Regions from separate parts of the Streptomyces caeni genome, predicted to be linked through region 3. Evidence: riboswitches for the same ligand, from Rfam matches in the RefSeq annotation. Region 3 holds a riboswitch; each other region holds the start of a gene.
What was found. Region 3 has a riboswitch for cyclic di-AMP ahead of ACFSL4_RS08630 (M23 family metallopeptidase). Riboswitches for the same ligand answer to the same signal wherever they lie in the genome.

Region 1: another riboswitch for cyclic di-AMP. It lies ahead of ACFSL4_RS10615 (M23 family metallopeptidase); the one in region 3 lies ahead of ACFSL4_RS08630 (M23 family metallopeptidase).
Region 2: another riboswitch for cyclic di-AMP. It lies ahead of ACFSL4_RS32050 (M23 family metallopeptidase); the one in region 3 lies ahead of ACFSL4_RS08630 (M23 family metallopeptidase).
Region 4: another riboswitch for cyclic di-AMP. It lies ahead of ACFSL4_RS23125 (transglycosylase SLT domain-containing protein); the one in region 3 lies ahead of ACFSL4_RS08630 (M23 family metallopeptidase).

What each region holds. Positions count from the first base shown of each region.
Region 1 covers NZ_JBHUDX010000026.1:68,862-76,058, forward strand. Annotated here, with positions in the region: gene ACFSL4_RS10605 (M16 family metallopeptidase) at 1-771, shown strand, start outside; gene ACFSL4_RS10610 (M16 family metallopeptidase) at 768-2,156, shown strand; cyclic di-AMP (ydaO/yuaA leader) riboswitch at 2,403-2,549, shown strand; gene ACFSL4_RS10615 (M23 family metallopeptidase) at 2,562-3,314, shown strand; gene ACFSL4_RS10620 (GntR family transcriptional regulator) at 3,512-4,207, shown strand; gene ACFSL4_RS10625 (HPr family phosphocarrier protein) at 4,453-4,734, opposite strand; gene ACFSL4_RS10630 (bifunctional acetate--CoA ligase family protein/GNAT family N-acetyltransferase) at 4,891-7,197, shown strand, end outside.
Region 2 covers NZ_JBHUDX010000100.1:14,886-22,082, reverse strand. Annotated here, with positions in the region: gene ACFSL4_RS32075 (helix-turn-helix domain-containing protein) at 1-805, shown strand, start outside; gene ACFSL4_RS32070 (GTP cyclohydrolase II) at 1,318-2,001, opposite strand; gene ACFSL4_RS32065 (MarR family winged helix-turn-helix transcriptional regulator) at 2,127-2,669, opposite strand; gene ACFSL4_RS32060 (dihydrofolate reductase family protein) at 2,781-3,929, shown strand; tRNA gene ACFSL4_RS32055 (tRNA-Met) at 4,102-4,175, shown strand; cyclic di-AMP (ydaO/yuaA leader) riboswitch at 4,673-4,829, shown strand; gene ACFSL4_RS32050 (M23 family metallopeptidase) at 4,840-5,874, shown strand; gene ACFSL4_RS32045 (PrsW family intramembrane metalloprotease) at 6,064-7,197, opposite strand, start outside.
Region 3 covers NZ_JBHUDX010000021.1:49,302-56,498, forward strand. Annotated here, with positions in the region: gene ACFSL4_RS08610 (helix-turn-helix domain-containing protein) at 1-521, shown strand, start outside; gene ACFSL4_RS08615 (DUF6126 family protein) at 518-667, shown strand; gene ACFSL4_RS08620 (tyrosine-protein phosphatase) at 702-1,499, opposite strand; gene ACFSL4_RS08625 (alpha-galactosidase) at 1,689-3,761, shown strand; cyclic di-AMP (ydaO/yuaA leader) riboswitch at 4,065-4,221, shown strand; gene ACFSL4_RS08630 (M23 family metallopeptidase) at 4,226-5,089, shown strand; gene ACFSL4_RS08635 (SGNH/GDSL hydrolase family protein) at 5,351-6,136, shown strand; gene ACFSL4_RS08640 (MBL fold metallo-hydrolase) at 6,353-7,197, shown strand, end outside.
Region 4 covers NZ_JBHUDX010000066.1:26,387-33,583, reverse strand. Annotated here, with positions in the region: gene ACFSL4_RS23140 (carboxylate--amine ligase) at 1-493, shown strand, start outside; gene ACFSL4_RS23135 (NAD(P)-binding domain-containing protein) at 554-1,756, shown strand; gene ACFSL4_RS23130 (HAD family hydrolase) at 1,822-2,643, shown strand; gene ACFSL4_RS23125 (transglycosylase SLT domain-containing protein) at 2,627-3,124, opposite strand; cyclic di-AMP (ydaO/yuaA leader) riboswitch at 3,127-3,297, opposite strand; partial or broken gene ACFSL4_RS23120 (CocE/NonD family hydrolase) at 3,711-5,254, opposite strand; gene ACFSL4_RS23115 (polyprenyl synthetase family protein) at 5,552-6,562, shown strand; gene ACFSL4_RS23110 (DUF3455 domain-containing protein) at 6,621-7,136, shown strand.

The DNA of each region.
Region 1 (7,197 bases), on a different contig from region 3:
AACAACGCCGTCCTGTCCGTCGTCGGCGACATCGACCCGCGGCAGACCCTCGCCTGGGTGGAGAAGTACTTCGGGTCCATCCCCGCGCACGACGGCAAGCCCGCGCCCCGCGACGGCTCGCTGCCGGACATCATCGGCTCGCAGCTGCGTGAGGTCGTCGAGGAGGAGGTCCCGGCGCGTGCCCTGATGGCCGCCTACCGGCTGCCGAACGACGGCACGCGCGCGTGCGACGCGGCCGACCTCGCGCTCACCGTCCTCGGCGGCGGTGAGTCCTCCCGCCTCTACAACCGGCTGGTACGGCGGGACCGCACCGCGGTCGCCGCCGGGTTCGGTTTGCTGCGGCTGGCCGGAGCGCCGTCCCTGGGCTGGCTCGATGTGAAGACCTCCGGCGACGTAGAGGTGCCCGTCATCGAGGCGGCCATCGACGAGGAGCTCGCCCGGTTCGCCGAGCAGGGCCCCACGGCCGAGGAAATGGAGCGCGCCCAGGCCCAGTTGGAGCGTGAGTGGCTGGACCGACTCGGCACGGTCGCGGGCCGCGCCGACGAACTGTGCCGCTACGCCGTGCTCTTCGGCGACCCCCAGCTCGCCCTGACCGCCGTCCAGCGCGTGCTCGACGTCACCGCGGAGGAGGTGCAGGCGGTCGCCCAGACCCGGCTGCGCCCCGACAACCGCGCGGTGCTCGTGTACGAGCCGGTCGCGGCCGAGGCCGAGGAAGCCGCTGAAAGCACTGCCCTCGAAGGCAACCGCAACGACGAGGAGTCGCAGAAGTGACCGAGCTCGCGACCATGGACTTCCACCCGCAGCCCCAGCCCGGCGAGGCCAGGCCGTGGGCGTTCCCGGCCCCCGGGCGCGGCACGCTCGACAACGGCATGACGGTGCTGCGCTGCCACCGCCCCGGCCAGCAGGTCGTCGCCGTCGAGGTGCTCCTCGACGCGCCCCTGGACGCCGAGCCGGCCGGTCTCGACGGCGTCGCCACGATCATGGCGCGCGCCTTCTCCGAGGGCACAGACAAGCACTCCGCCGAGGAGTTCGCGGCCGAGCTGGAGCGCTGCGGCGCCACCCTCGACGCGCACGCCGACCACCCCGGCGTCCGCCTCTCCCTCGAAGTGCCCGTCTCCCGCCTCCCGAAGGCGCTCGGGCTGCTCGCCGACGCCCTGAGGTCGCCGGCGTTCGCGGACAGCGAGGTCGAGCGCCTGGTGCGCAACCGCCTCGACGAGATCCCGCACGAGACCGCCAACCCGGCCCGTCGCGCCGCCAAGGAACTGTCCAGGCAGCTGTTCCCCGCGGCCTCGCGCATGTCGCGCCCGCGCCAGGGCACCGAGGAGACGGTCGAGCGCATCGACTCCGCGGCCGTCCGCGCCTTCTACGAGCGGCACGTACGGCCCGCGACGGCCACCGCCGTCGTGGTCGGCGACCTCACCGGGGTCGACCTGGACGCGCTGCTCGGCGAGACGCTCGGCGCCTGGACGGGGGAGCCCGCCAAACCGCGCCCGGTGCCGCCGGTGACCGCCGACGACACCGGCCGGGTGATCATCGTGGATCGCCCCGGCGCCGTCCAGACGCAACTGCTCATCGGCCGCGTCGGTGCCGACCGCCACGATCGCGTGTGGCCCGCGCAGGTGCTCGGCACGTACTGCCTCGGCGGCACCCTCACCTCCCGCCTGGACCGCGTCCTGCGCGAGGAGAAGGGCTACACCTACGGTGTGCGGGCGTTCGGCCAGGTGCTGCGCTCCGCGCCGGACGGCACCGGTGCCGCGATGCTGGCCATCAGCGGCTCCGTCGACACGCCCAACACCGGCCCGGCGCTCGACGACCTGTGGAAGGTGCTGCGCACCCTCGCCGCCGAGGGGCTGACGGACGCCGAACGCGATGTCGCCGTGCAGAACCTGGTGGGGGTGGCGCCGCTCAAGTTCGAGACCGCGGCGGCCGTCGCGAGCACGCTCGCCGACCAGGTCGAGCAGCACCTTCCGGACGGCTACCAGGCGGCGCTGTATCAGGCGCTCGCCGCCACGGGCACGGTGGAGGCCACGGCCGCGGTCGTGAGCGCCTTCCCGGTGGACCGTCTGGTGACCGTCCTGGTGGGCGACGCCGCGAAGATCGCGGAGCCGGTCAGGGCGCTCGGCATCGGTGAAGTGAGCGTCGTAGCGGCCGAGTAGAACGGCGGGCACGCGCGCGTGCAGCCATGAGGGGACACGCGCGCACGGCAGCGGTGTCCGAGGGGCCCCGGTGACCACACAGTCACCGGGGCCCTGCCGTCGGAGATTTGTCCGCATTGCCATGGAGGCTGCCCTTCTGCCCTGTGGGATGCGCTACAAATCCCCTGCTCGGTTTGTCGCGGGAATCGGGGCCCGCTTAGCGTCTGCCCGGCTGTCCGTCAGGCAGTAGGCCGCGTCCGCGGCACCGGACAGTCATCGCCGAGTCCCCGCACGGCGCGAGCCAGGGGAGCCGGGGACCCACCGCAGTCCCTGGGGTGAATCGGGTCCTGCCCGTAGGAGACCTTCCTGCTCCGAACCCGTCAGCTAACCCGGTAGGCGAGAGGGAAGGAAAGGACCAGTCACTTCATGGCGTTCACCTGCGCCACCGGGAAGCACCGCCGTCCGAGCCGCGTGAAGCGCACGACCACGAACGCCATGGGCGTCGCGGCGCTCACCACCACCGGTGTCATCGGCACCCTGTCCGCCCCCGCGCTCGCGGCCGGCAACCCCGTCGAGCAGACCGGACTGATGCAGGCCGTCATGCTCGGCCACTCGGTCGCCGAGAAGATCGACGCCCAGGCCGCCGCCCAGAAGCAGGCCGCCGAGCACAAGAAGGCCGAGGAGGCCGCGCGCAGGAGGGCCGCGGAGAAGGCCGCGAAGGAGCGCGCGGCCAAGGAGCGCGCCGCCCGTGAGGCCGAGCGCAGGCGCCTGACCGCGTACGTGGCGCCGGTCTACGGCTCGTACGTCTCCACCGGTTACCGCACCGGCGGCTCCCTGTGGTCCTCCGGCACCCACACCGGCATCGACTTCCACGCCGCCACGGGTACGCCCGTGCACGCGGTCGGCGCCGGTACCGTCGTCGAGGCGGGCTGGGCCGGCGCGTACGGCAACCAGATCGTCATCAGGATGAACGACGGCACCTACACGCAGTACGGCCATCTGTCGTCCATCGGTGTCTCTGTGGGCCAGCGGGTCACCCCCGGCCGGCAGATAGCCCTCTCCGGGGCCACCGGCAACGTGACCGGGCCGCATCTGCACTTCGAGGCCCGTACGAGCCCGGAGTACGGCTCGGACATCAACCCCGTCGCCTACCTCCGGGCGCACGGTGTGAACGTCTGACCGCGCGCCCCGGAAGGGGTGCGGGTGCCCGATGGCCCCGGCCGGCGAGCCGGGGTCATCGTCGTTTCCAAGAGCGGCTGTCCAAAAAATATACATGGATTCCGGCCCGCCGTCGGAAATTCCGGCCGACTGCAATAGAGTCGGTTGAACACGCGTCAATCGGCGACGTTTCACGGGGATTAAGGCGGAGGTCGGACATGCGTATTCCGGCGCACTCGGTATGCACGGCGATCCGTGATGACATCGTCGCGGGTGTCTACGAGCGGGGCAGCCGGCTCACCGAGGAACTCCTCGCACGTCGCTACGGTGTCTCGCGCGTCCCCGTGCGCGAGGCCCTGCGCACGCTGGAGGCCGAGGGCTTCGTCGTCACCCGCAGGCACGCCGGCGCGTGCGTGGCGGAACCCACCGAGCGGGAGGCCGCCGACCTCCTGGAGATGCGGATGCTGCTGGAGCCGCTCGGGGCCGCGCGGGCCGCCCAGCGGCGCACCGAGGCCCATCTGAAGGTGCTGCGGGGGCTGGTCAGGCTGGGGCAGGAGCGGGCCAGGAAGGGCAGCAGCGACGATCTGCGCTCACTGGGCGGCTGGTTCCACGAGACGCTCGCACAGGCATGCGGGAGCCCGGCGCTGACGTCGACGCTCGCCCAACTGCGGCACAAGATCGCCTGGATGTACACGGTGGAGGCGCCGGCCAGCCCCGTGGAGTCCTGGGCGGAACACGGCGGCATCGTCGACGCCGTCGCGCGTGGGGACGGCGAGCGGGCGCGGGCCCTCACGGCGCTGCACACCGAGCGTGCGACCGCCGCGCACCGCCTCCGCTTCCCGGGCACGGGAGACCGGACGGACCGTGTGAGGACTTCGCAACAAGCCGTAAACATCTCAGGACTGCGGAATTAACACGGGCGCCGTATACAAAGAGAGTGATATTCGGCGGGTCCTATTTCGGCTGCCCGTTTTTCGCGTGTCGCGGAAAAACCAAGTGTGCGATTCGTGCGTGGCTCGCGGATTTTTTGCGCACCCTGCGGAATGTGCCGTGCGCGGTGGTGCCGGCGGTGCGGTTCGCGGCCTTCGGGGCGGACGCGTCGTAGCCGCGTCCGCCCCGAAGGCCGACGCGGCTTTGACGCGCCGCGGGGAGTGAAGGGTCAGACGGTCTCGGGAAGCTCCTCCAGCCCCTCGGCGACCAGCTTGGCCAGGCGGTCCAGCGCGGCGTCCGCACCCTCCGCCTCGGAGGCGAGCACGACCTCCTCGCCGCCCTGGGCGCCCAGACCGAGAACCGCCAGCATGGACGCGGCGTTGACGGGGTTGCCGCCGGCCTTGGCGATCGTCACGGGGACGCCGGAGGCCGTGGCCGCCCGGACGAAGATGGAGGCGGGGCGGGCGTGGAGGCCCTCGGCCCAGCCGACGTTGACGCGGCGCTCAGCCATGTGTTGCTGCCCTTCAGGTGTCAATGTTGTCTAGACCAGTTTCCCATACCGTGAGGTGCGCCCGGAAGGGGCGCCGGTCGTGTCCGGAGCGGCCCCGGACCGGTTCCCCCAGACTGCCTCGCGCCGTTGTCACACGCGAGCCTTACTCTGGGGCCCATGCAGATCGCGTCGGACCGGCACGAGTATCCCGCCCACTGGGAGGCCGATGTGGTGCTGCGCGACGGCGGCACCGCGCGCATCCGGCCCATCACCGCCGACGACGCCGAGCGCCTCGTCAGCTTCTACGAGCAGGTCTCGGACGAGTCGAAGTACTACCGCTTCTTCGCGCCGTACCCCCGCCTGTCCGCCAAGGACGTCCACCGCTTCACCCACCACGACTTCGTGGACCGGGTGGGACTCGCGGCGACGGTGGCGGGCGAGTTCATCGCAACCGTGCGGTACGACCGCATCGGCGCCGACGGCCGGCCCGCCTCGGGGCAGGCCGACGAGGCCGAGGTCGCCTTCCTGGTCCAGGACGCGCACCAGGGCCGCGGCGTCGCGTCGGCCCTCCTCGAACACATCGCGGCGGTGGCCCGGGAGCGCGGCATCCGCCGGTTCACCGCCGAGGTGCTGCCCGCCAACACCAAGATGATCAAGGTGTTCACGGACGCCGGGTACCAGCAGAGGCGCAGCTTCGAGGACGGCGTCGTCCGGCTGGAGTTCGACCTGGAGCCCACCGACCGGTCGCTCGCCGTGCAGCGCGCGCGGGAGCAGCGGGCCGAGGCGCGGTCGGTGAAGCGGCTGCTCGCGCCCGGCTCGGTCGCCGTCATCGGCGCGGGCCGCACGCCCGGGGGAGTGGGCCGCAGCATCCTCGACCATCTCCGGGACGCCGGCTTCACCGGCCGCCTGTACGCGGTGAACACGGCGTTCGCCGAAGGGCAGAAGGCACTCGACGGAGTCCCCGCCCACCGCTCCGTCCGCGACATCGCCGAGCCGGTCGACCTCGCCGTCGTCGCCGTACCCGCGCAGCGCGTTCCCGAGGTCGTCGCCGAGTGCGGCGAGCACGGGGTGCAGGGGCTCGTGGTCGTCTCCGCCGGGTACGCCGAGAGCGGTCAGGAGGGACGCCTGCGGCAGCGGGAACTGGTGCGCCAGGCCCGGTCGTACGGAATGCGGATCATCGGGCCGAACGCCTTCGGGATCATCAACACCTCGCCGTCGGTCCGGCTCAACGCGTCCCTCGCGCCCGAGATGCCGCGCCCGGGACGCATCGGCCTCTTCGCGCAGTCCGGGGCCATCGGGATCGCGCTGCTGTCGCGGCTGCAGCGGCGCGGGGGAGGCGTCACCGGGGTCACGGGCGTGTCGACCTTCGTCTCCTCCGGGAACCGGGCGGATGTGTCGGGCAACGACGTCCTGCAGTACTGGTACGACGACCCGGACACCGACGTCGCCCTGATGTACCTGGAGTCCATCGGCAACCCGCGCAAGTTCACCCGCCTCGCGCGCCGGACGGCCGCGGCCAAGCCGCTGGTCGTCGTGCAGGGAGCACGGCACGGGGGCGCGCCGCAGGGCCACGCCGTACGGGCCACACGGCTGCCGCACGCCACGGTGTCCGCCCTGCTCCGGCAGGCCGGCGTGCTCCGGGTGGACACGATCACCGAACTGGTGGACACGGGACTGCTGCTGGCCCGTCAGCCGCTGCCCGCGGGACCGCGGGTGACCATCCTCGGGAACTCCGAGTCGCTGGGCCTGCTGACGTACGACGCGTGCCTGACTGAGGGGCTGCGGCCGTCGCGGCCGCTGGACCTGACGACGGCGGCCACGGCAGGGGACTTCCACCGGGCGCTGTCGGCGGCGCTGGCCGACGACTCGTGCGACGCCGTCATCGTGACGGCGATACCGGCGGTCGGCGAGAACTCCCCCCAGGACGCGGCCCTGGCGGAGGCGCTCCGGTCGGCCGCGGCGGCAGCCCCCGCCAAGCCGGTCCTCGTGGTGCACGTCGAGATGGGCGGGATCGCGGGGGCGCTGTCCGCGGCGACCGGCACATCACCGCAGGCCCAGCGGAGCGATGTCGCGCGCCCCGCGGAGCGGCCGATCCCCCCGGTGGCACCGCCCGGCGCCCGCCTCATCCCCGCCTACCCCGCCGCCGAGCGCGCCGTCAGGGCCCTCGCGGAAGCCGTCGAGTACGCCCAGTGGCGGCGCGAGGCCGCCGAGCCGGGCAAGGTGCCCGAGTACGACGACATCGACGAGAAGGGAGCCGCCGAGCTGATCGGCTGGCTGCTCGCACGCGACGAGGGGCCGACCCTGGGCACGGACGAGACCTGCGACCTGCTCGCGCGCTACGGCATCCAGGTGCGCAAGGCGCTGCCGGCACCCACGCCCGAGACCGCCGTCGGCGCCGCCCGCGCGATCGGCTACCCGGTGGCGCTGAAGGCGACCGCTCCCCATCTGCGGCACCGCGCCGACCTGGGCGGGGTTCGCCTGGAG
Region 2 (7,197 bases), on a different contig from region 3:
AGGAAGGCGTCTGAGAGAGCTGCGGCAGGACGCCGGGCTGACAGTGGTCCAACTGGCCCAGCGGTGCGGCTGGCACTACGCCAAGACCTCCCGCATCGAGAACGCCCGCACCTCGCCCTCCGTCGCCGACATCCGGGCCTGGTGCGAGGCATGCGATGCCGGCGACCAGGCGGCCGACCTGGTTGCCGCATCCCGCAACGCCGAGTCCATGTACACCGAATGGCGCCGCAAGATCCGTACCGGGCTGCGCCAGGTGCAGGAGTCCTACGCAGACCTGTTCAGGAAGACCCGCCTGTTCCGCATCTACTCGTCGAGGATCGTTCCCGGCCTGGTGCAGACCGAGGGCTACGCGGCGGCGCTGCTGCACACCATCGCGGCCTTCCACGGTGCGCCGGACGACTCGGCCGAGGCCGCCGCCGCTCGCCTGCAGCGTTCCCGGGTCATCCACGAACCCGGCCGCCGGTTCGTGCTGCTCGTCGAGGAGGCGGCGCTGTACTACCGGATGGGCGACTCCGAGGCGATGGCCGCGCAGCTCGGGCATCTGTTGACGGTGGGTGCGCTGCCGGCGGTGTCGTTGGGCGTCATCCCCTCCGGTCTGCCGGAGCGGCCCATTCGGCCCCTGGAGGCATTCCACGTCTATGACGACAGCCTTGTCGCGATAGAGCTGTTGACGGCCCGCGTGACCGTCGGCCAGCCGTCCGAGGTGGCCGAGTACCTGAAGGCGTTCGAGCAGCTGCGAGCCCTGGCCGTGTACGGCGCGGAGGCGCGCGCCCTGATCGTGAAGGCCATCGACGCGCTGCGCTGATTGGGGGCGGCGCAACGCGGCTGCCCGACGGCCGGCTGCCGCAGCGCCGCTTCCGAACCTGCCCCGGGCCGAACGCCTCGTTGGCGCAGTCGACGCCGGGATGTCGAGGATTTCCGGCAGTTCGGGGCGCAGGCTGCGGTGCGGGCGCGGGCGCGAGGTCCTCGGGGTCTTGCGGGCGAAGGCGGTGGAGCGGGCCATGCCGTGGACGTGGATGAAGGTACGGCGGAAGCCTCCGTTGCAGACCGTGTTGCCGCCCTCGCGCACCGCCTGCTGTACGAAGTCGCCGGGAAGGAGGTCGAAGCGCATGCGGGGGCTGGGCCCCAACGCGGTGGCGTAGCGGTGGACGACGCCGTTGCCCGCCTCCGGCTCGGTGCTCTGGTGCAGGCTCAGCGGCTTGCTCGGCGTATGCCCTGTGACCAGGGGGTGAGAGCCGGTTCGGGAGGCCGGCGAGAGGAGTGGCCGTGGCGCGGACCGCGTGGACGCGCTCGCTCGCCCACGGGGCCGGCCGGGTCCTAACCGGCCGTCAGCTTCGTGAGCGGCAGCGTGTGCTGCGTGTGGATCACCTTCGCGCGCAGGTAGCGGACGTTGTGCGCGGTGGTGAAGACGCCCGTGGGGACGCGGTCGGTGACCGTGAGGCCCAGGGCGCGGAGCTGGGCCGCCTTGTCGGGGTTGTTGGAGAGCAGGTCCAGGGCGTCGATGCCGAGGGCGCGGAGCATCTGTCCGGCGGCCGTGTAGTCGCGGGCGTCCTCGGGCAGGCCGAGCGCGGTGTTCGCCTCGTAGGTGTCCAGGCCCCGGTCCTGGAGGGCGTAGGCGTCGAGTTTGTTGTAGAGGCCGATGCTGCGGCCCTCCTGGCGGAGGTAGAGCAGCACGCCGCCGTGCTCGGCGATGCGCTCGACCGCCTCGCGCAGCTGGGGTCCGCAGTCGCAGCGTGCCGAGCCGAAGATGTCGCCGGTCAGGCACTCGGAGTGCAGGCGTACCAGCGGCGGCCTGCCCTCGGGTGCGCCGAGGACCATGGCCACGTGCTCCTGACCGTCGGCGAGGCCGTGGAAGGTGACCAGGTCTCCGGTGACCGTGTAGCCGTCGCCGAAGCGGAACGGGACGGTCACGCGGGTGCGGACCGTGGCGGTGGGGAGGCCGGTCGAGTGGCTGCTGTCGGCTGCGGCATCGGATGCCGCCGCGTCGCCGGGCTCGCGCATGTCTGTCACCCTTCTCCGGCCGCCGGGTCGCGGTTCCGGTATGCGCTTCCGCTGCGTCGGATGCGCCGTTGTGCTTCAGATTTGAAGCACAAGCATGGTCGGAGACAGTAACCCTGCTTTAAAGTTCAAGCAATTGATTTGGGGGGACTTTGTGGGAGTTGCGCCCTCGACGAACGCCGGCGCCAGGGCGGCGCGCCGCATGGCGAGTGCCCCTCGTCTCCCTGGAGCACCTCCGTGATCCGGTCGCAGATGGCCTCCAACTGGGCCACCTGCTCCGGCGACAGGTGGTCGAAGACGGCCGCGCGGACCGTGTCGACATGACCCGGCGCCGCACGCTCCAGCAGTGCCCTCCCCGCGTCCGTCAGGACCGCGATGCTGCCCCGCCGGTCGGTCGGGCAGCCCTCCCGGCGGACCGTGCCGTCCCGATCCAGGCGGGTGACGGCGTACGTCAGCCGGCTGCGGGTGATCTTCAGGCTCTCGGCGAGGTCGGTCATCCGCATCCGGTGGCCGGGCGCGTCGGAGAGGTTGGCCAGGACGGAGTAGTACAGGTGGGGCATGCCGGCCTCCTGCTGGAGGTGCCGGTCGATCGCGTCCTCCAGGAGCCACGACGCGGCGAGGTACGAGCGCCAGGCGCGCTGTTCCTCGCGGGTGAGCCAGCGGGTCGTCATGACCGCAGTCTAGTTATTGTTTAAAAGTTGAACCAAGCGTGCACGCCGAGGCGCATCGGATCAGACTGCTGTGTCCCGGCGCAGCGAATCCCGACCACTGGAGCGCACCTCATGGCCCACCCCTACGTCCTGTTGTCCGCCGCCGTCTCCCTCGACGGCTTCCTGGACGACACCGGGCCCGAGCGGCTCCTGCTGTCCGGGCCGGAGGACTTCGACCGGGTCGACGAGGTCCGGGCGGGCAGCGACGCCATCCTCGTCGGCGCGGGCACCGTGCGCACCGACAACCCGCGGCTGCTGGTCAACTCCGCGCGGCGGCGCGCGGCCCGGGTCGCCGCGGGGCTGCCGGAGTACCCGCTGAAGGTCACCGTCAGCGTGTCCGGGGACCTCGACCCGGAGGCCCTCTTCTGGCACACCGGCGGGGCGAAGACCGTCTACTCGACCGACAAGGGCGCCGAGCGGCTGCGCGGGCGGCTGCCGGCCGGCGTGGAAGTGGTGGCGCTCGGGCCGGACATGCAGTGGCGGGATGTGCTCGGCCACCTCGGGGACGTCAAGGGCGTGCGGCGGCTGATGGTCGAGGGCGGCGGGCAGGTGCACACTCAGCTGCTGCGGCAGGGGCTCGCGGACGAACTGCAGCTCGCGGTCGCGCCGCTGTTCGTGGGGGAGGCCGGCGCGCCGCGGATGTTCGGGCCGGGAGCCTATCCCCCGGGGCGGATGCGGCTGGTCGAGGCACGGGTGGTCGGTGACGTGGTCCTGATGCGCTACGTGCCCACGGCACCCGGGACCGGGCGGCTGGCCTTTGCCGCGGACCGGCGGTGGCTGGAGGCCGCCTGTGAGCTGGCGGCGCAGTGCCCGCCGTCCCGGACGGCCTTCAGTGTGGGCGCGGTGATCGTCGCGGCCGACGGCACGGAACTGGCACGGGCGCACTCCCGGGAGGGCGGCGACGCCGTGGTCCACGCGGAGGAGGCGGCGCTGGCCAAGCTCGACCCGGCGGACCCCCGGCTGGCCGCCGCCACGGTCTACAGCAGCCTGGAGCCGTGCGCCCGCCGCGCCTCCCGGCCCGCGCCGTGCGCCCGGCTGATCATCGACGCCGGGGTGCGACGGGTGGTCACCGCCTGGCGTGAACCGGACACCTTCGTGGCGTCCGCGGACGGGAACGCGCTGCTGGCTGCACAGGGGGTGGACGTGGTGGTGCTGCCGGAGTACGAGGACCTGGCGAAGGCCCCCAACGCCCATCTGCTGCCCCCGGCCACCCGCACGTGACGCCCGGGGACCACATCCCCACCCCCACCTCCGCCACGGCCGCCATGGCCGACGCGGCGCCGCGCCGGGGCCGCGCCGGGGCCGTGGGCGGCCGGAAAACGCTGGTGAAGGGCCCTGCGCGGAAAACCCGTGTGCCTCCTGCGGCGCGCATGGCGTACACTGATCTCACCGACGCGGGGTGGAGCAGCTCGGTAGCTCGCTGGGCTCATAACCCAGAGGTCGCAGGTTCAAATCCTGTCCCCGCTACTGATGGCCGAGGGCCGGAGTCCGAAAGGGCTCCGGCCCTCGGCGTGTGCCGTGGCCCGCCGCGGCCCCTCCCCGCCGCCGCCCCGGTCATACGCCGGCCGGCCCACAGAGGTCGTCCCGCCGGCCGCGTCCGCACCGGCCCGGGCGCCCTGCTGGCCGCCGTCACCGAGGACGTCGCCCGCCGTGCCGGCGGCCGTGCCACGGACGACATGGCCCTGCTGCCCTGCTGCCCTGCTGGCCGTGCGCCGGCCCGACCGGCCCTCGGCGTCGTCACGCCATGTGAACGAATGACGCCCCTGCGCATAACAACTGACACACCATCAATAACCGTGAGGCGGCCGAGGCGTGGTCAAGTCGCCCTATTTGGCCCGTTCCTGGCGTGAAAGTCCAGGTCAAAAGCATCAGTGATCTGGTGGAACGGCTTGGAATCCGGGCCCCGCGTCTATTAACGTTCGATAACGCAGCGCGGTCGTCCCAGCCGTCACAAGAGGCGGCTCCGTGCGCGTGTGCCGAATCCCGCAAGGGAGCCGGGGAACCACCACCTTGGGGTGAATCGGGCGGAAGCCGCCGTGGCAGCACGGCCGGTGACGCCCGTAGGAGACCTTCCTGCTCCGAACCCGTCAGCTAACCCGGTAGGCCAGTAGGAAGGAAGGAGTGCGCCCACGTGGCGTCCAACGGGCCTGCCCAGAGCACCTCGTTCGCTCCGAACGGCACTCAGACGTTCGGCTTCGCACCCCGTACCGACGAGGGCCCGTGGGAGGAGTGGAACCCCACCGAGGAGGCCCTCCGTCCCGTACGCGGCCGGCATCGCGTCACCAAGCAGCGCGGGGGCGGGCTCGCGCGCAGCTCCACCGTTCTCGGCGTCGGTGTGATGGCCGCCGTCGGCGCGGGCGGCATGGCCACCGCGCAGACCGGCAAGCCCCCGGTGTCGATATCCATGCCGGACCTGTCCTCGGTCGCGGACTCGGCCAAGGCGCTCCTCGGCGAGGACTCCGACGCCCCCAAGGGCTCCGCCACCGCCCTCAGCTCCGTCGGCCTGACCACCGCCGACGCCGCCGCGGGCAAGGCGGACGCGGGCGAGGCGCTGCGCGCCCGGATCCTGCAGCAGGCCGAGTCCCAGCAGGACCGGGTCGACAGCGCGGCCGCACAGGCCGCGGAGGACGCCGCCGCGAAGAAGGCCGCCGAGGCCGCCGCCAAGGCGCAGGACGCCGCGGAGGCCAAGGCCGCGGCCGAGAAGCAGCAGGCGATCGAGGAGGCCAAGAAGAAGGCCGAGGCCGCGCGCCTGGCCGAGCTCGCCAAGCAGTACGCGCTGCCGACCTCCTCGTACACCCTGACCTCCCGCTTCGGCGACGCCGGTTCCATGTGGTCCTCCGGCTACCACACCGGACTCGACTTCGCCGCGCCGACGGGCACGCTCATCAAGGCGGTCCACAGCGGCACCATCACCGAGGCGGGCTGGGCCGGTTCCTACGGGTACCGCACCATCCTCACCCTCGACGACGGCACCGAGCTGTGGTTCTGCCACCAGTCCTCGATCAGCGTCAGCGTGGGGCAGAAGGTGGCCACCGGTGACGTCATCGGCCGCGTGGGCGCGACCGGCAACGTGACCGGGCCGCACCTGCACCTGGAGGTGCACCCCGGCGGCGGCGACGCCATCGACCCGCTGGCGTGGCTGCGCAGCAAGGGCCTCAACCCCTGACGTCCCCTGAGGCACCGGGTCCGGGCCGTTCCCGGGCCCGAGGCGCCGCTCCCCTGACCCCGGCAGCCCTGGCGACACCCCCCCGACGGCAGGGCTGCCGGTCGTACCGACGCCGACGGACGAGGAGGCGGCGAAGCCGACGGCGGCGTCCGCGTGACCGTGCGGGGCGCGGCCGAGTGGGCCCGGCCCCTACCGGCGATACGGGTTGTACCCGGGATACGGCGCGGCCGGCCCGTGCTGTGGCACCCCGTACAGCGGCACTCCGTGCGGCGGCGCATACCCGTGGCCGTGCCACACCGGCGGCGCCATCGCGGGTGCCACCGGCGCCGTGACCCGCGCCGCGTACTCCAGTGCCGGCCGTGCCACCGCCCGACGCGCCCACAGCGCGCAGAGCAACTCCCGCTCCCGCACGATGAAATCGGCACCCGCCCGCCCCCGGCGCCCCCGGTGGCGCAGGAACGCCACCGACGTCGCGAACGCCTCGTACTCCGCGACCGAGCGCGCCGCCTCCTTCCCGAAGTGGTGGCCCGCGTACTCCCGGGCCAGCCGCCGCGCCCGCAGGGAACCGAGGACGAACGGCTCCACCGGTCCCAGCCATCCCGCGACCGCGTACGCGGGCAGCTCCTCCCGCACGGTCCTCAGCTCGCGCTGCCGGGTCCAGATCACCAGCCAGGTCAGCAGCCCGAACGCGGGTGCCATGAAGGCCGCGTAGACCGCGAAGAACCCGTACTCGCCGAACTTCGCCGACCCGTTCCACATGGCGTGCATGCCCATGGCGAGCAGCAGCCCGCCCAGCGGCGCCAGCAGCCGGCGTACGCGCTGGCGCTCCGCCGAGAGCGCGGTGATCCCGAAGCCGATGCCCGTGAGCACGGTGAACAGCGGGTGCGCGAACGGCGACATCACCACGCGCACGAAGAAGGTGGCGGCCGTGACGGAGGCGAGCCCTCGCCCCCCGCTCATCTGGTCGGTCCCGAAGGCCGTGCCCAGATAGAGGATGTTCTCGGTGAAGGCGAAACCGGTCGCGGTGACCCCCGCTATCACCACCCCGTCGACGATCCCGGTGAAGTCCCGTCTGCGGAAGAGGAAGACGAGCAGCACGGCCGCCGCCTTCGCGGACTCCTCGACGAACGGCGCTATGACCGTCGCGCCGAGCGTGTCGGCGCCGTTCGGATCGGCGGTCGTGGTCGCTATCCACCGCGTCGCGAAACTGTTCGCGACGATCGCTATGAGCGCGGCCGCGCACGCGCCCCACGCGAAGGCGAAGACCAGGTTCCGCCAGGGACCGGGCTCGACCCGGTCCAGCCAGCGGAAGGCCGCCACCAG
Region 3 (7,197 bases):
AGGCCGCGGCCCGTGCCGCGGGGCTCTCACCCGCGCACCTCTCCCGCCTGGAGACCGGGCAGCGCCAGCCCTCGCTGCCGATGCTACTCGCGCTGGCGCGTGTGTACGGTACGACGGTCTCCGAACTGCTGGGCGAGACCGTCGCCGACCGGGCCGCGGTCGTGCGCGGCGCCGAGACGGAGCCCACCCGGGCGGGCGGCTGGACGTACTGGCAGGCGGGCGCACCGGGCCGCGGGATGCAGGCCCTGCGTGTCCATGTCCCCTTCGGCCCCCAGGCCGACATCGTGCGCGTCCACCCCGGCGAGGAGTGGCTGTACGTCCTCACGGGGCGGCTGCGGCTGCGCCTCGGCGACAGCACGCACCTGCTCGGGCCGGGCGACAGTGCGCACTACGACTCGCTGACCCCGCACCGTCTGGCGGCCACCGACCAAGACGGGGCCGATCTGCTCTACGTCCACACCCTGCTGCAAAGCCCCAGAACCGCGCTTTGCCTCGGCCTGCCCCCTGGAGAGATGCCATGACCGAGCACCCGGATACCCGCCCCCAGCCGGCTGCGATGGAGGACAAGTTCCCCCGCTCCCTGTGGATCCGTCTGATCATCTACATCGCCGCCGGTCACCTTTTCGCCGGCTTCCTCTACTTCCTGTTCGCGGTGGGCGCGAAGTAGGCGGTGTCGTCCACCGGGCGGGAGCGCGGGCGGCTCAGTCCAGCAGCCGCTCGCGCAGCCGCTCCCGCAGCCGGGGTGTGACCCTGAGCCCCTGCTCCAGATAGACCTCCACGCTGCCCCAGGTCTCCTCGACGGTCTCGAACGCCGCCGCCAGATACTCTGCCCGGGCGTCGAACAGCGGGCTGATCAGCTCCATCACCTCGGGCGAGTAGGCGTCGGCCGACGAGCCGTTGCGGTGCACCTTGTAGCGGCGGTGCTTGGCGTTCGACTCCAGGTAGTCCGCGACGATCGCCTCGCGTTCGACCCCCACCGCGAGGAGGGTCACCGCGATCGACAGACCCGCGCGGTCCTTGCCCGCCGCGCAGTGCATCAGGGCGGGCACGCTGTCCTGCGCCAGAGCGTGCAGCACGTGGGAGTGCTCGGCCGTGCGCTCCTTGATGATCCTGCGGTACGAGACGATCATGCGGTTGGCGGCCTGGCCGTCCGCGAGGAGTCCGCGCAACTGATCGAGGTCGCCGTCGCGGACCATCTTCCAGAACTCGGCGCCGTCCGCCGGATCGGACAGCGGGAGGTTGACGTTCCGCACGCCCGGCAGGTCGATGTCCGGTCCCTCCAGCTTCTTGTCCGCCGCGTTGCGGAAGTCGAAGACCGTGTGCAGGCCGAGGGAGGCGAGGAACGCGGCGTCCTTCTCCGTCGCGTGCGCGAGGTGGCCGCTGCGGAAGAGCACCCCCTGCCGAACCCGCCGTCCGTCCAAGGTCGGCAGACCGCCCACGTCACGGAAGTTGCGCACTCCGGCCAGTTCCGGCTCGGTCGACGGCACCTGCTGCGTCACGGGGGCTCCTCCCATCCGTCCGTCGGCGCTGCTCGTCGACGGGCCCTTTGACGATACGACATCGGTTCATCGGGCAATCATCGATGACCGACACCGCGGCGAACCTGGGCCGAAGCATTGCCGACGGGCCACTCCACCCCCGATGATGTTGAGACCTGATCGCACCTGTTCGGATATGTGGGGGTTTGAATGTTGGAGATCGGCGCGGACGGCCGTACCTGGCTGCTGTCGGGGCCCACGAGCAGTTACGGCCTCCGGCTCACGGGAGGCGGCGAACTGCTGCACCTGCACTGGGGCCCGCGGATCGCCCTCGCTGACGCCGAGGCCCTGGCCGCGCTGCCCGCACCGCCGTACCGGCCCTTCGAGTCCCCGCTCGACGGCCGCGAGGAGTACCCGGTCGAGGGTGGTCCCCGCTTCACCCGTCCCGCCCTGTCCGTCCGCACCGAGGAGCGCCGGGGCACCGAGTGGGTCTTCGAGGCGTACGAGGCCGACGGCGAGGAACTGCGACTGCGGTTCACCGACGACGGGCTCGCGATCACCCTCCACTACCGGATGCGCGGGGATGTGGTCGAGCGCTGGGTGACCCTCGCCAACACGGGTCCCGGCCCCGTCGAACTCCTGCGGGCCGACTCCGCGACCTGGACCCTGCCCGAGCGTGACGGCTGGCGGCTGTCGCAGTTGCACGGACGCTGGGCGGCCGAGTCCCGGCTCGTACGCTCCCCCCTCACCTACGGTGAGAAGGTCATCGGCAGCCGGCGCGGCCACACCGGGCACCAGCACCTGCCCTGGGTCGCGCTCGACGTCGACGCGACCGAGGAGCACGGCGAGGTCTACGGCTGTGCGCTCGCCTGGTCCGGTACCTGGCGGATCGCGGTGGCCCAACTCCCCGACGCGCGCGTGCAGATCACCGGTGGTGTCGGGTACGACGACTCCGGACTGCTGCGGCTGGCCGCGGGGGAGGCGTTCGTCGCTCCGGTCTTCGCGGGACTGTGGAGCGACGGCGGTCACGGCGGCGCGAGCCGCGCCTGGCACGCCTACCAGCGGGCGTACGTCATCCCGGACGCGGACCGTGACCGGCCGGTGCTCTACAACTCCTGGGAGGCCACCGGGTTCGACGTCTCCGAGGAGCAGCAGGCGGCGCTCGCACGACGGGCGGCGGCGATCGGTGTCGAGTTGTTCGTGGTCGACGACGGCTGGTTCGGCGCCCGCACCAGCGACCGTGCGGGACTCGGCGACTGGAGCCCCAACCCCGACCGCTTTCCGTCGGGCCTCAAGCCCCTCGCCGACCATGTGCACGCCCTCGGGATGCAGTTCGGCATCTGGGTGGAGCCCGAGATGGTCAACCCGGACAGCGACCTCTACCGCGCGCACCCCGACTGGGTGCAGCATCAAAAGGGGCGAAAGCGGACTGAATTTCGCAATCAGCTCGTGCTGGACCTCGCCCGCGACGACGTCCGGGAGTATCTGTGGCAGCAACTCGACGGGCTGCTCTCCAGCGCCCCGATCGATTATGTGAAGTGGGACTTCAACCGCTGCTTCACCGATGCCGGCCGGCCCGGCGAATCCTATCCGCAGCGCCTGTGGGTCGATCATGTGCGCGCCCTGTACGCGCTGGTGGACCGCTTGCGTGCGGCGCACCCCACGGTCGCCTTCGAGTCCTGCTCGGGCGGCGGCGGACGCGTGGACCTCGGGGTCATGAGCCGTACGGACCAGGTGTGGACCTCCGACAACACCGACCCGCTCGACCGGCTCGCCATCCAGCACGGCTTCAGCCAGATCCATCCGGCCCGGGTCATGGCCGCCTGGGTCACCGACAGCCCGAACACGCAGCTCAACGGGCGCGTCAGCGCGCCGCGCTTCCGGTTCGTGAGTGCCATGGCCGGGGTGCTCGGCGTCGGCGGCGACCTCATGGAGTGGAGTGAGGAGGAGCTGGCCGAGGCTCGGGACTGGGTCGGTCTCTACAAGGAGATCCGCCCCGTCGTCCAGCGCGGCGAGCTGTATCGGCTGCGCCCCCCGGCGGGCGGGCTGAGTGCGGTCCAGTACGTGCTCGATGAGCAGGCGGTCGTTCTCGCCTGGCTCCAGGCGCAGCACTACGGTGAGCCGGTCGCTCCGCTGCGGTTGCGCGGACTCGACCCGGAAGCCAGGTATGAATGCCGCGAAACGGGCGAAGTGCATCGAGGTGCGGTGCTGCTGCATCACGGACTGCGGGCCGCTCTGCAGGGCGACTTCGATGCGACGGTTATCCGGCTGCGTCGCATCTGAGAGTGTTGTCCGAATTGATGCCTTCCTTCCAACTCTGCCTGGAATAGGGCCAGTAAAATCGCGGTACGTGAGCAGCGTCATATTTGTGACGGTCCGTTGTCGCCATGTTCACGTAATTGTGGCTTCTTTCCGGGGTGATTGAGGATTCCTCCGCATCTCGTGTCGACACAGGGTCACCGGTAATTTCCGCAAGGATCAAGAGAAATGGGCGCATGGGGGAAACCGAATGTTGTCCCCATGCGTCCGGGTCGCTTACGTTCCCCTCGATCCGGGTGGAACGCCGAATCCTGCCGCCGCCCGGTGCCCGCACTCTCACCCTTGCCCGGCAGGAGCGGGGGACCCACAGGCAAGACGCCTGTTCCGGTCTCCGGAACGGCTAGGGGTAAAGCCGCGCACCGCCGCGGCCGGACATCTCCAGTCCGCACCCGACAGCTCACCTCGCAGGCGCCGGAGAGGAATTCGACATGCCTGCAAAAGGTAAGCACCGCCGTCTCAAGCCCCGTCGCCTCCTGCGCTCCATGGCCGTCGTAGGAACCGGCGGCGCCGCGCTCGCACTGCCGTTGCTGGGCGCGACCGACGCGCATGCCGCCGCCCCCGCGGCATCCGTCTCCGGGAAGGCCGTCTCCGCGGCTCCGGTCGCCGCCAAGAAGGCCGCCGTCAAGGTCGCCGTCGTCAGCACCTACACGGTGAAGCCCGGCGACTGCCTGTCGCGGATCGCCGCGGACCAGCACGTCGCCGGTGGCTGGAAGAAGCTCTACCAGGACAACCGCGCGGTCATCGGCTCCGACCCGTCGCTGATCCGTCCCGGCCAGAAGCTGACGCTCGGCGGCACCGCCGTCGCGGCCGCTTCCTCCGCCGCGACGTCCCAGACCTCCGCGACCACGAAGACGACGGCACCCAAGACCGCGACCGCCGCCACCGGCTACACCCTGCCGGTCCAGGGCGTCGCCATCGGCACCAGGTACCGCGTCGCGGGCAGCATGTGGTCCAGCGGCTACCACACCGGCATCGACTTCGCCGTCCCGACCGGCACCAGCCTCAAGGCCGTGGGCGCCGGCACCGTCGCCTCCGCGGGCTGGGGCGGCGCGTACGGCAACCAGGTCGTCGTCAGGCTCGCCGACGGCTACTACGCGCAGTACGCCCACCTGTCGAAGCTGTCCGTCTCCGCCGGCCAGACCGTGACCGCCGGTCAGCAGGTGGGCCTCTCCGGCGCCACCGGCAACGTCACCGGACCGCACCTGCACTTCGAGATCCGTACGACCCCGAACTACGGCTCGGACGTGGACCCGGTCGCCTACCTGCGCTCGCACGGCGTGTCCATCGGCTGACCCGCACGGCCCGCCGGACACCGAAGGCCGGACCCCTCGTTCCCGGGGTCCGGCCTTCAGCCGTGCACTCGGTGCGCAGGACGGCCCTTTGCCCGGCGTCCCGCCCAACAGCCCCGCCCGGAGACGTGTTCCCGACGCGGCCGCCCACGCCCCGTGGCCCTTCTCACCGCCCGTCAACCCTTTCCTACGGTCGCGTAGCTCACATGGGAAGGTGAATCATGGGCCGACGTGGCAGACGATTCGAAGAATGACAACAGATCAGTGATCGGGTCGTACGTGGCGGTGGGGGACAGCTTCACCGAGGGCGTCGGCGACCCCGGCCCCGACGGGCAGTTCGTCGGCTGGGCCGACCGGTTCGCGGTCCTTCTCGCCGACCGGCGGCCGGAAGGCGACTTCAAGTACACGAACCTCGCGGTGCGCGGCAAGCTGCTCGACCAGATCGTCGCGGACCAGGTCCCGAAGGCCCTCGAACTCGCCCCGGACCTGGTCTCCTTCTGCGCCGGAGGCAACGACATCATCCGGCCCGGCACCGACCCCGACGACGTCGCCGAGCGCTTCGAGCGCGCCGTCGCCGACCTCACCTCCGCCGTCGGCACCGTCATGGTGACCACCGGCTTCGACACGCGCGGTGTGCCCGTGCTCAAGCATCTGCGCGGCAAGATCGCCACCTACAACGGGCACGTCCGGGCGATCGCGGACCGGTACGGCTGCCCGGTCCTCGACCTGTGGTCGCTCAAGACGGTCCAGGACCGGCGTGCCTGGGACGACGACCGTCTCCATCTCTCGGCCGAGGGGCACACCCGGGTCGCTCTGCGGGCGGGCCAGGTCCTCGGCATCGAGGTCTCCGCCGACCCCGATCAGCCGTGGCCGCCGCTGCCGCCGCGCGGCACGCTCGAGGTGCGGCGCGACGACATCCAATGGGCGCGTGAGCACCTGGTCCCCTGGATCGGGCGCCGACTGCGCGGGGAGTCCTCCGGCGACCGCGTCATGGCGAAGGGAGCCCTGTCCCCGGACGACATCAAGACGAGGATCGCGCAGGCCGTGTGACCCCGACCACCGCGACCGGCGCGGCCCGGGCCACGCGCCCGGGCCGCCGCCGGCGCATCCCCGAGGGGGAGCGGCCCCGGCCCTGCCGTCACGACGGGCCGGAACCCCGCGGATGCGACATCGCGTCCGCACATCGCGCGGCGGCACTTGCGACCCGGTGCTGTCAGCGGCGCCGCCCATAATGGGATGCCCGACTCGACTCCAACTGGAGGTGCCGTGACCGGTTTCCGTTCCCTGAGCTCCGGGCTCCGCTCGATGCGGCCCATCGCGTTCGGCGCGGACCCGAGCGGGGAACGCCTGGAGCGCATCCGCAGATCGCCGCATTTCGCGAACGGCGCCTTCGTGAACCCGGAGGGCACCCGGGTCCGGCCGTCCGGCAACTCCGCGGTGGAGCTGGCGAAGGTCTACTTCCGCAAGGAGGAGCGTGTCCGCCGCGCCCCGGCCGGCACGGTTCCCGTGCACCCGACCACGTACGCCGACCTGGCCCGTCCCCCGGCGAGCGGGTTGCGGCTGACATGGATGGGGCACGCCGGCGTGCTCGCCGAGATCGACGGACACCGGGTGCTCTTCGACCCGGTGTGGGGCGACCGCTGTTCCCCCTTCGGCTTCATCGGCCCCAAGCGGCTGCATCCAGTGCCCCTGCCGTCGGCCGCACTCGGTCCCGTCGACGTGGTCGTCATCTCCCACGACCACTACGACCACCTCGACCTGCCCACCATCAAGGCCCTGGCGGCCACGGACACCGTGTTCGCGATACCGCTCGGTGTCGGCGCCCACCTGGAGCACTGGGGCGTGTCTGCGGACCGGCTGCGCGAGCTGGACTGGCACGAGTCGACGAAGGTCGGCGGCATCACCCTGACCGCCACGCCCGCCCGCCACTTCTGCGGCCGGGGTCTGCGCAACGGACAGCACACGCTGTGGGCGTCGTGGTCCGTGGCCGGCGAGGAGCACCGTATCTATCACAGCGGTGACACCGGCTACTTCGACGGCTTCAAGGACATCGGCGCCGCGCACGGGCCGTTCGACGCCACGATGATCCAGATCGGGGCGTACTCGGACTT
Region 4 (7,197 bases), on a different contig from region 3:
CCCGGAACTCGCGGACCTCGCGGCACGCTTCGTCAAACAGATCGGCTTCACCGGCATCGTCGATCTCGACCTGCGCTTCGACCGGCGCGACGGGCGGTACAAACTGCTCGACTTCAACCCGCGCATGGGCGCCCAGTTCCGGCTCTTCGAGAACGGGGCGGGGGTGGACGTCGTCCGCGCCATGCACCTGGACCTGACCGGCCGGGGGGTTCCGGAGGGCGAACAGCGCGCCGGCCACCGGTACATCGTGGAGAACATCGACCTGCCGGCCCTGATCGCCTACCGCCGCAGCGGCTATACGACGCCGCACGCCCCGGCCCGCGCGAGCGGCATCGAGCTGGCCTGGCTCGCGGGTGACGACCTGCGGCCGTTCCTCACGATGCTCGCGCGCTTCGTGCGGCCGGGCGCGAAGCACCTGTATCAGCTGTGGCGGACCAACCGCCGCGGCAGCGCGGCCGCTCCGGCCGGCCGGCCCGGCCCCGCCACGACGTAGGCACGACGCAGGCACGAAGCAGGCACGAAGCAGGCACGTAGCGTCCTGGGGAGGGACTTCGTGATTCATCCGGTAGCAGTCATCGGTGCCGGGCCGTTCGGCCTGTCCACCGCGGCTCATCTGCGGGCACGGGGCATCCCGGTACGCGTTTTCGGCGAGCCCATGGTGAGCTGGCGCGACCACATGCCCGCGGGCATGCTCCTGAAGTCGACCCCGGCCGCCTCGTCCATCGACACCCCCCAGCGCGGTCACACCCTCGCCGACTACTGCGACGCGGCGGGCGTCCCCCGCCTGGTGACGGACGAGGACATCATCCCGGTGGAGACGTTCATCGGGTACGGGGAGTGGTTCCAGCAGAAGCTGGTGCCCGGACTGGAGCGGGTCCGGGTGGTCTCCGTGGACCGCGGTCAGGGCGGGGGCTTCGAACTCAAGCTGGACTCGGGCGAACTGTTCACCGCGCGGGCCGTCGTCGTGGCGACCGGCCTGTCGGGTCTGGCTCATCTGCCGCCGGAGCTGGCCACCGCGGCGGCGGACGGACCCACGCCGACCGGCCCCCTCTCCCACAGCTCCCAGCACCACGACCTGTCCCGTTTCTCCGGCAGGGACCTGCTGGTCGTCGGTGCGGGCCAGTCGGCGCTGGAGACAGCGGTGCTGGCGGCGGAGGCGGGCGCGCGCGTGCGCGTCGTCTCGCGCGGCCGGGGCCGGGTCGCGTTCGGCGCGCCGCCCTGGAAGCAGCCGAGGCTGCGTCCCGAGTCGCCGTTCGGCCGTGCCTGGTCGCTGTGGGCCCTGAGCTACTACCCGCACCCGTACCGCTTCCTGCCCGCCCGTACCCGCCACTACCTGGTCCGCCGAGTCCTCGGCCCCCTCGGCGCGTGGTGGCTGCGCGACCGCTTCGAGGGCAGGGTGCAGCTACAGGAGATCGCCCGCCTGGTGCGCGCGTCCGCGCCGCACGGCGGCCCGTCCCTGACGGTCCTGACGCACACGGGCCGCACGGTGGAACTGCACGGCGACCATGTGATCGCCGCGACCGGCTACCGCGTGGACATCGCCGCGATGGACTTTCTGGCCCACGAGCTGCGCACGGAACTGGCGGTGAGCCGCGGCACGCCGAAGCTGGGGGCGGGATATGTGTCCTCCGTCCCCGGTCTGTACTTCACGGGCCTTCCGGCGGCGGCCTCGTATGGGCCCGTGATGCGCTTCGTGTGCGGTACGCAGTTCGCGTCGCCGCGGCTGGTGCGGCATCTGGCGGCGGCTCACGGCTGAGTCCTCGCGGTCCTCGTCCGGTTCGGGCCGAGCATGCGGGGGTGTTCCATCCGTATTCTCTGATCATGGCCGCACCCCTCACATATGCACTCATCGCCACCGACCTGGACGGAACCCTGCTGCGTGGTGACGACACGCTCTCCGACCGGTCGAAGGCCGCTCTGGCGCGGGCCGTGGCGTCCGGCGCCCGGCACCTGGTGGTGACGGGGCGTCCGGCGCCCAGGGTGCGGCCGCTGCTCGACGACCTGGGCAGCGAGGGGCTCGCGGTGTGCGGGCAGGGCGCGCAGGTGTACGACGCCGGCGCGGACCGGCTGCTGTTCTCCGTCACCCTGGACCGGGAGTTGGCCGAGACCGCGCTCGGCAAGATCGAGGCCGAGGTGGGGCAGGTCTACGCGGCGGTCGACCAGGACGGGGTGGACGGACTCACGCTCATCGAGCCCGGCTACCGGATGCCGCACCCCACCCTGCCCGCGGTGCGCGTCGAACGGCGCGACGACCTGTGGTGCGAGCCCATCAGCAAGGTGCTGCTGCGCCATCCCACCTTGTCCGACGACGAGTTGGCGGTGGCGGCCCGTGGCGCGATCGGGTCCCTGGCGACGGTCACCATGTCGGGGCCCGGAACCGTCGAACTCCAGCCGTGCGGCATCACCAAGGCGACGGGGCTCGCGCTGGCCGCCGAGCATCTGGGCCTGAGCCCGTCGCGGACCATCGCCTTCGGCGACATGCCCAACGACATCCCCATGTTCGACTGGGCCGCGCACGGCGTCGCCATGGCCAACGCCCACCCCGAACTCAAGGCGGTCGCCGACGAGGTCACCCTGTCCAACGAGGACGACGGCATCGCCGTCGTCCTCGAGAGACTGTTCGGGCTCAGTAGGCGCTGTTGACGTTGTCGATCGAGCCGTACCGGTGGGCCGCGTAGTTGCAGGCGGCCGTGATGTTCGCGACCGGGTCGTAGGGGTCGTACGCCGTGCCGGGCACGTGGTAGGCGCGGAAGGTCGGGTCGATGACCTGCAGGAGGCCCTTGGACGGAATGCCCTTCGTGGCGTTGGAGTCCCAGAGGTTGATGGCCCGCGGGTTGCCCGACGACTCGCGCATCACATTGCGGTAGATCCCCTGGTAGGAACCGGGAATCCCGTGTTTCGCCATGACGGCCAGCGACTGGCGTATCCAGCCGTCGAGGCTGCCGCGGTAGGTCGTGGCCGTCGCCGCTTCGGCGGCGGGTGTGGCGGCCGAGGCACTCGTCGCGCCGACGACGGGAAGGGCGAGCACCGCGGCGGCGGTCGCCGCGACGGCGAGGGTGCGGCGGACGCGGGTGGCCTTGGACCGGTCGTTCCGACGGCGTACGGGCAGGGCGAAAGCGGGCATGTCGTTTTCCTCTCCGGCGCCTGCGAGGTGAGCTGTCGGGTTCGGGCTGGGAGGTGCCCGGCCGTGTCCTCGGTCCCGAGGGCACGGCTTCACCCCAAGCCGTTCCGGCGCGGTGTCCGGCTCGGCGACTTACCTGGGTCCCCCGCTCCTGCCGTCATCGGTGGATGGGCCCTCGAGCGGCGGCAGGATTCGGCGATCCGCTCGGGTCGAGAGGAAGGTATGCGAGGGGAGATGCCCGGAACAAGCAGGAAGTCATCGTCCGGTCGAAATGACCTTGACATTATGCAATGTGGATGTTGATCCGCTTTGAGGTCGGCGGCCAACGCGCCCTTTGTGGAAGGAAAGTTGGCCACATGACCGAAAAGAGTCGCATCGGGGTGGCGTGACCGATTTCACTGGCATCCTCCCCACGCCGAGGAATTCGGTGTTATGGGAAATCGAATGTCAATTCGGGCAAATCGGTCGATGGCTGCCCGCCCGGTGGGAGCTGTTCGCGCCATCGGCGCTCCGAGTGGCGAAGCTCACGGGAAGTGCGGTTCGAATGCCTCCAATTCGGGCATTCCGTCGGAGTGGTGGAGGCGGCCACCGTGCGGGGAATCCTCGTCTCCCATGTCCGGTGGAACACCACCTCGTCCCCGTCCTTGCAGACCACCTCGTCCGAGACGACGAACTCCGTCGCCGTGCAGGCGATCCCGGAGCGCGTCTCCACCCTGGCGTCCCATCCCGTCTCCGGGCGGTGCATCCGGACGGACCGGTCCGAGCGGGCCCGGGCCGTCAACGCGTCCGAGTCCTCGACGGTGTACGTCTCCCGGGCGTCCTCGGTGACCTCGAGACCGTCGGGGTGCACGAGAACACCCTCGCGGCACGGGACGAGTTCGAGGCGCCACTCGCCCTTCGCCACGTCCCGGACCACCAGCCGGGGCGGGCGCGGCCCGTCGGGCACGGCCGGGGAGCTGACGCCCAGCGGCCGGGCGTGCTCCGGTTCCCGAACACGATGGGCGGCCCCGACTGCGCCGTGTGCAGGGGAAGTTCGAGCCGACTGCCGGCCGGGTCCAGGACGAGGCCCGCCTCCGAACCCGGTTGCGGCCACAGCCACGGCCAGTACGCGCAGGACACGGCGAGGCGGATGCGATGGCCGGGTGGGAAGACGTGCCCGACGCAGCCCAGCTCGACCATCACGTCCTCCGTGGCACCCGGGGTCCAGGGACCGTCCGGTCGCGGCCGTGGCGTGCGGACAGGTCCAGTGCGCCGCGGGTGACGAGGGTCGACACCCCGTCGGGTGCCACGTCGCACAGCCGTGCGACCACCTGGCCGCACGGCACCGGGCAGGTCAGCCGCAACCGCACTCGGTCGGCCGGGAGGCGCTCCGGGAGTGCGAGCACGGTGTCCCGGTACGGGTCGTGCCGGCCACCCACCGCGAGCACGGCGGCCCGGAGCGTGCCGGGGGTCGCGGGGTGGGCGCCGTCGCCGTCGAGTCCGTGGGCGCCGTGCCTGCCGACCCGCGCGGGTGCGGGCGGGAGGGCGGAGGGACTCCGGGCGCCTGATCCAGCCGTCGCGCCACACCGTGCCCGCATACCGGGGGTCCGGTGGCCGGGCCGCGAGGGCGAGCATCGCCGCCTCCCGGGCGTGGGCGCCGCCGGTGAGGGCGGAGCCGCCGGGGTGGCCCACGTCGTCGTACGGGTCGTCCGCGGCGCAGACCGCCACGACCGCCTTGAGCGGTTCGGGAGCGAGGGCCGCGATCCGGAGGGCGGCGGAGCCGCCCCGGGAGACGCCGAACATGCCCACGTGCCCGTCGCACCACGGCTGTGCGGCGAGCCGTTCGACGACCTCGACGCCGTCCTGCAGCCCGGTCGCCCCGTCGGCGTCGGCGGGCAGGCCGTCCGAGTTGCCGTACCCGCGGGCGTCCACGCGCACGGAGGCGTAGCCGTGGCCCGCGTAATAGGGGTGGCGCTGGTGGTCGCGGGCGGCGGTCGCGTCGGTGAGACGGCCCGGGAGGTATTCGAGCAGGGCCGGGAAGGCCCCCTCGGTGAGCGGACGCCATGCGCGCGCGTACAGACGGGTGCCGTCCTGGAGCGGGATCCAGAAGTCGTCGTGGGCCGTCTCGTGGGGGAAGGCCGTACGGATGCGCATGTGCCTGACCTCGGAATGCGGAGCGCAGCACAAAAAGGTGCACTTCGGGTATATCGATAAATATGTATTCGTATGGCCCGATCAAGAACTTACCGTTCGTGATCCGATACCGCCCGGCCTGGAACAGCGGGCGCTCGCGGTGATCGAAACCTGACCGGATACGCTGACTTGAGTGATGGCAGCGACAGATCGACAAACGCGATGAGCCGAGTCGACCGGCGACGTCATCGACCCAGTGACCGTCCTTGAGACCGACCGTGTGATCGTCAGCAGACGTCAGCAGACAGGAGACCCCACGTGACCGTCGTCGGGCCGTTCGGGCTGAGCGTGCGGGACCAGGCTCTGGAAGCCGATGTCCAGGCCGGATTGGCCGCTGTCGAGGAAGGGCTGCTCGACGCCACCAAGAGCGAGGTGCCCTTCATCACGCAGGCCGCACAGCATCTCGTGCGCGCGGGCGGGAAGCGGTTCCGGCCGCTGCTCGTGATGCTCGCGGCCCAGTTCGGCGACCCGTACGCGCCAGGGATCGTCCCCTCGGCCGTGGTCGTCGAACTGACCCACCTCGCCACCCTCTACCACGACGACGTGATGGACGAGGCCGAGGTGCGGCGCGGGGTGGACAGCGCGAACACCCGCTGGGGCAACTCGGTCGCCGTCCTCACCGGTGACTTCCTGTTCGCGCGGGCCTCGCACATCCTGGCCGACCTCGGCCCGGAGGCCGTCCGCATCCAGGCGGAGGCGTTCGAGCGGCTGGTCACGGGCCAGATCCTGGAGACGGCGGGACCACGGGACGGCCGCGACCCCGTGGAGCACTACCTGGACGTGCTGAGCGGCAAGACGGGCTCGCTGGTGGCCGTGGCGTGCCGCTTCGGGGCGATGATGTCGGGCGCCGACGAGACCGTCGTGGATGTGCTCACGCAGTACGGCGAGCGGCTGGGCGTGGCGTTCCAGCTCGCCGACGACGTCCTGGACATCGCGTCGGACTCGCACGAGTCCGGAAAGACCCCGGGGACCGACCTGCGCGAGGGCATCGCCACCCTGCCCGTCCTGCGCCTGCGCGAGCGTGCGGAGCGCCTGGGGCTGCCCGAGGACGCCGCCCTGTGCGAGCTCCTGGACTCGGACCTCACGGACGACGCCCGGCACGCCGAGGCGCTCTCCCGCCTGCGCGTCCACCCGGCGCTGGAGCAGGCCCGCCGCGACACGATCCGCTACGCGGAGGACGCGCGCGCGGCCCTCGCGCCGCTGCCCGAGTGCGGCGCTAAGGCGGCCCTGACGGAAATGTGCGACGCGGTGGTGCACCGGGCCGGCTGAGACCGGCCGGCGGGCCACCCGGCGCCGCCGGGAATATGACCTGGATTACTTCTCCGGAGTGAATCCGGCGTCGGATGCCTTCCGTACCCCTGCCCGAAAGCCGGCACAGGGGTGCCGGCTGCGGAACGGGGCGGCCACCGCGACACCGTCTCGGTGGCCGTCACCCGGCGCCGCACCGGACGGCCCACCGCGCTCCACCTCCACGAGGGCCCGAAGGCGTCGACGGCGGCGTGCGGACCGACTTCACCCGGCTTCCGGACAAGGGCGCACGGGGCCATACCGCCGTCGGCAGCGTGAAGGTCGAGGACGCCATCCCGGCACGCCGCAGCGGGTCACCCCCGACGGCAGCGACGTCACCGGCACGGTCCTGGCCAGGACTCCGAACGGCGACACGGACATCCCCGAGCTCGACCTGAAGGCCATCCGGCCCGTCGGGCGCCACGGCCTGCTCGCGGACACCGCCGAGATCCTGCGCCTGAACACGGTCGGCGGTGTCGCCCCGGCCGGCTCCTGCACGCCCGGCACGATCGCCGGTGACCCCTACCGGGCGGACTGCGTCTTCGTGCGGTGCTGAACCAGGAGTTCGCGCACCCGGGAGACTCAGGAGCCCCCGAAAGTCCCCTGGGCGGCGCCCC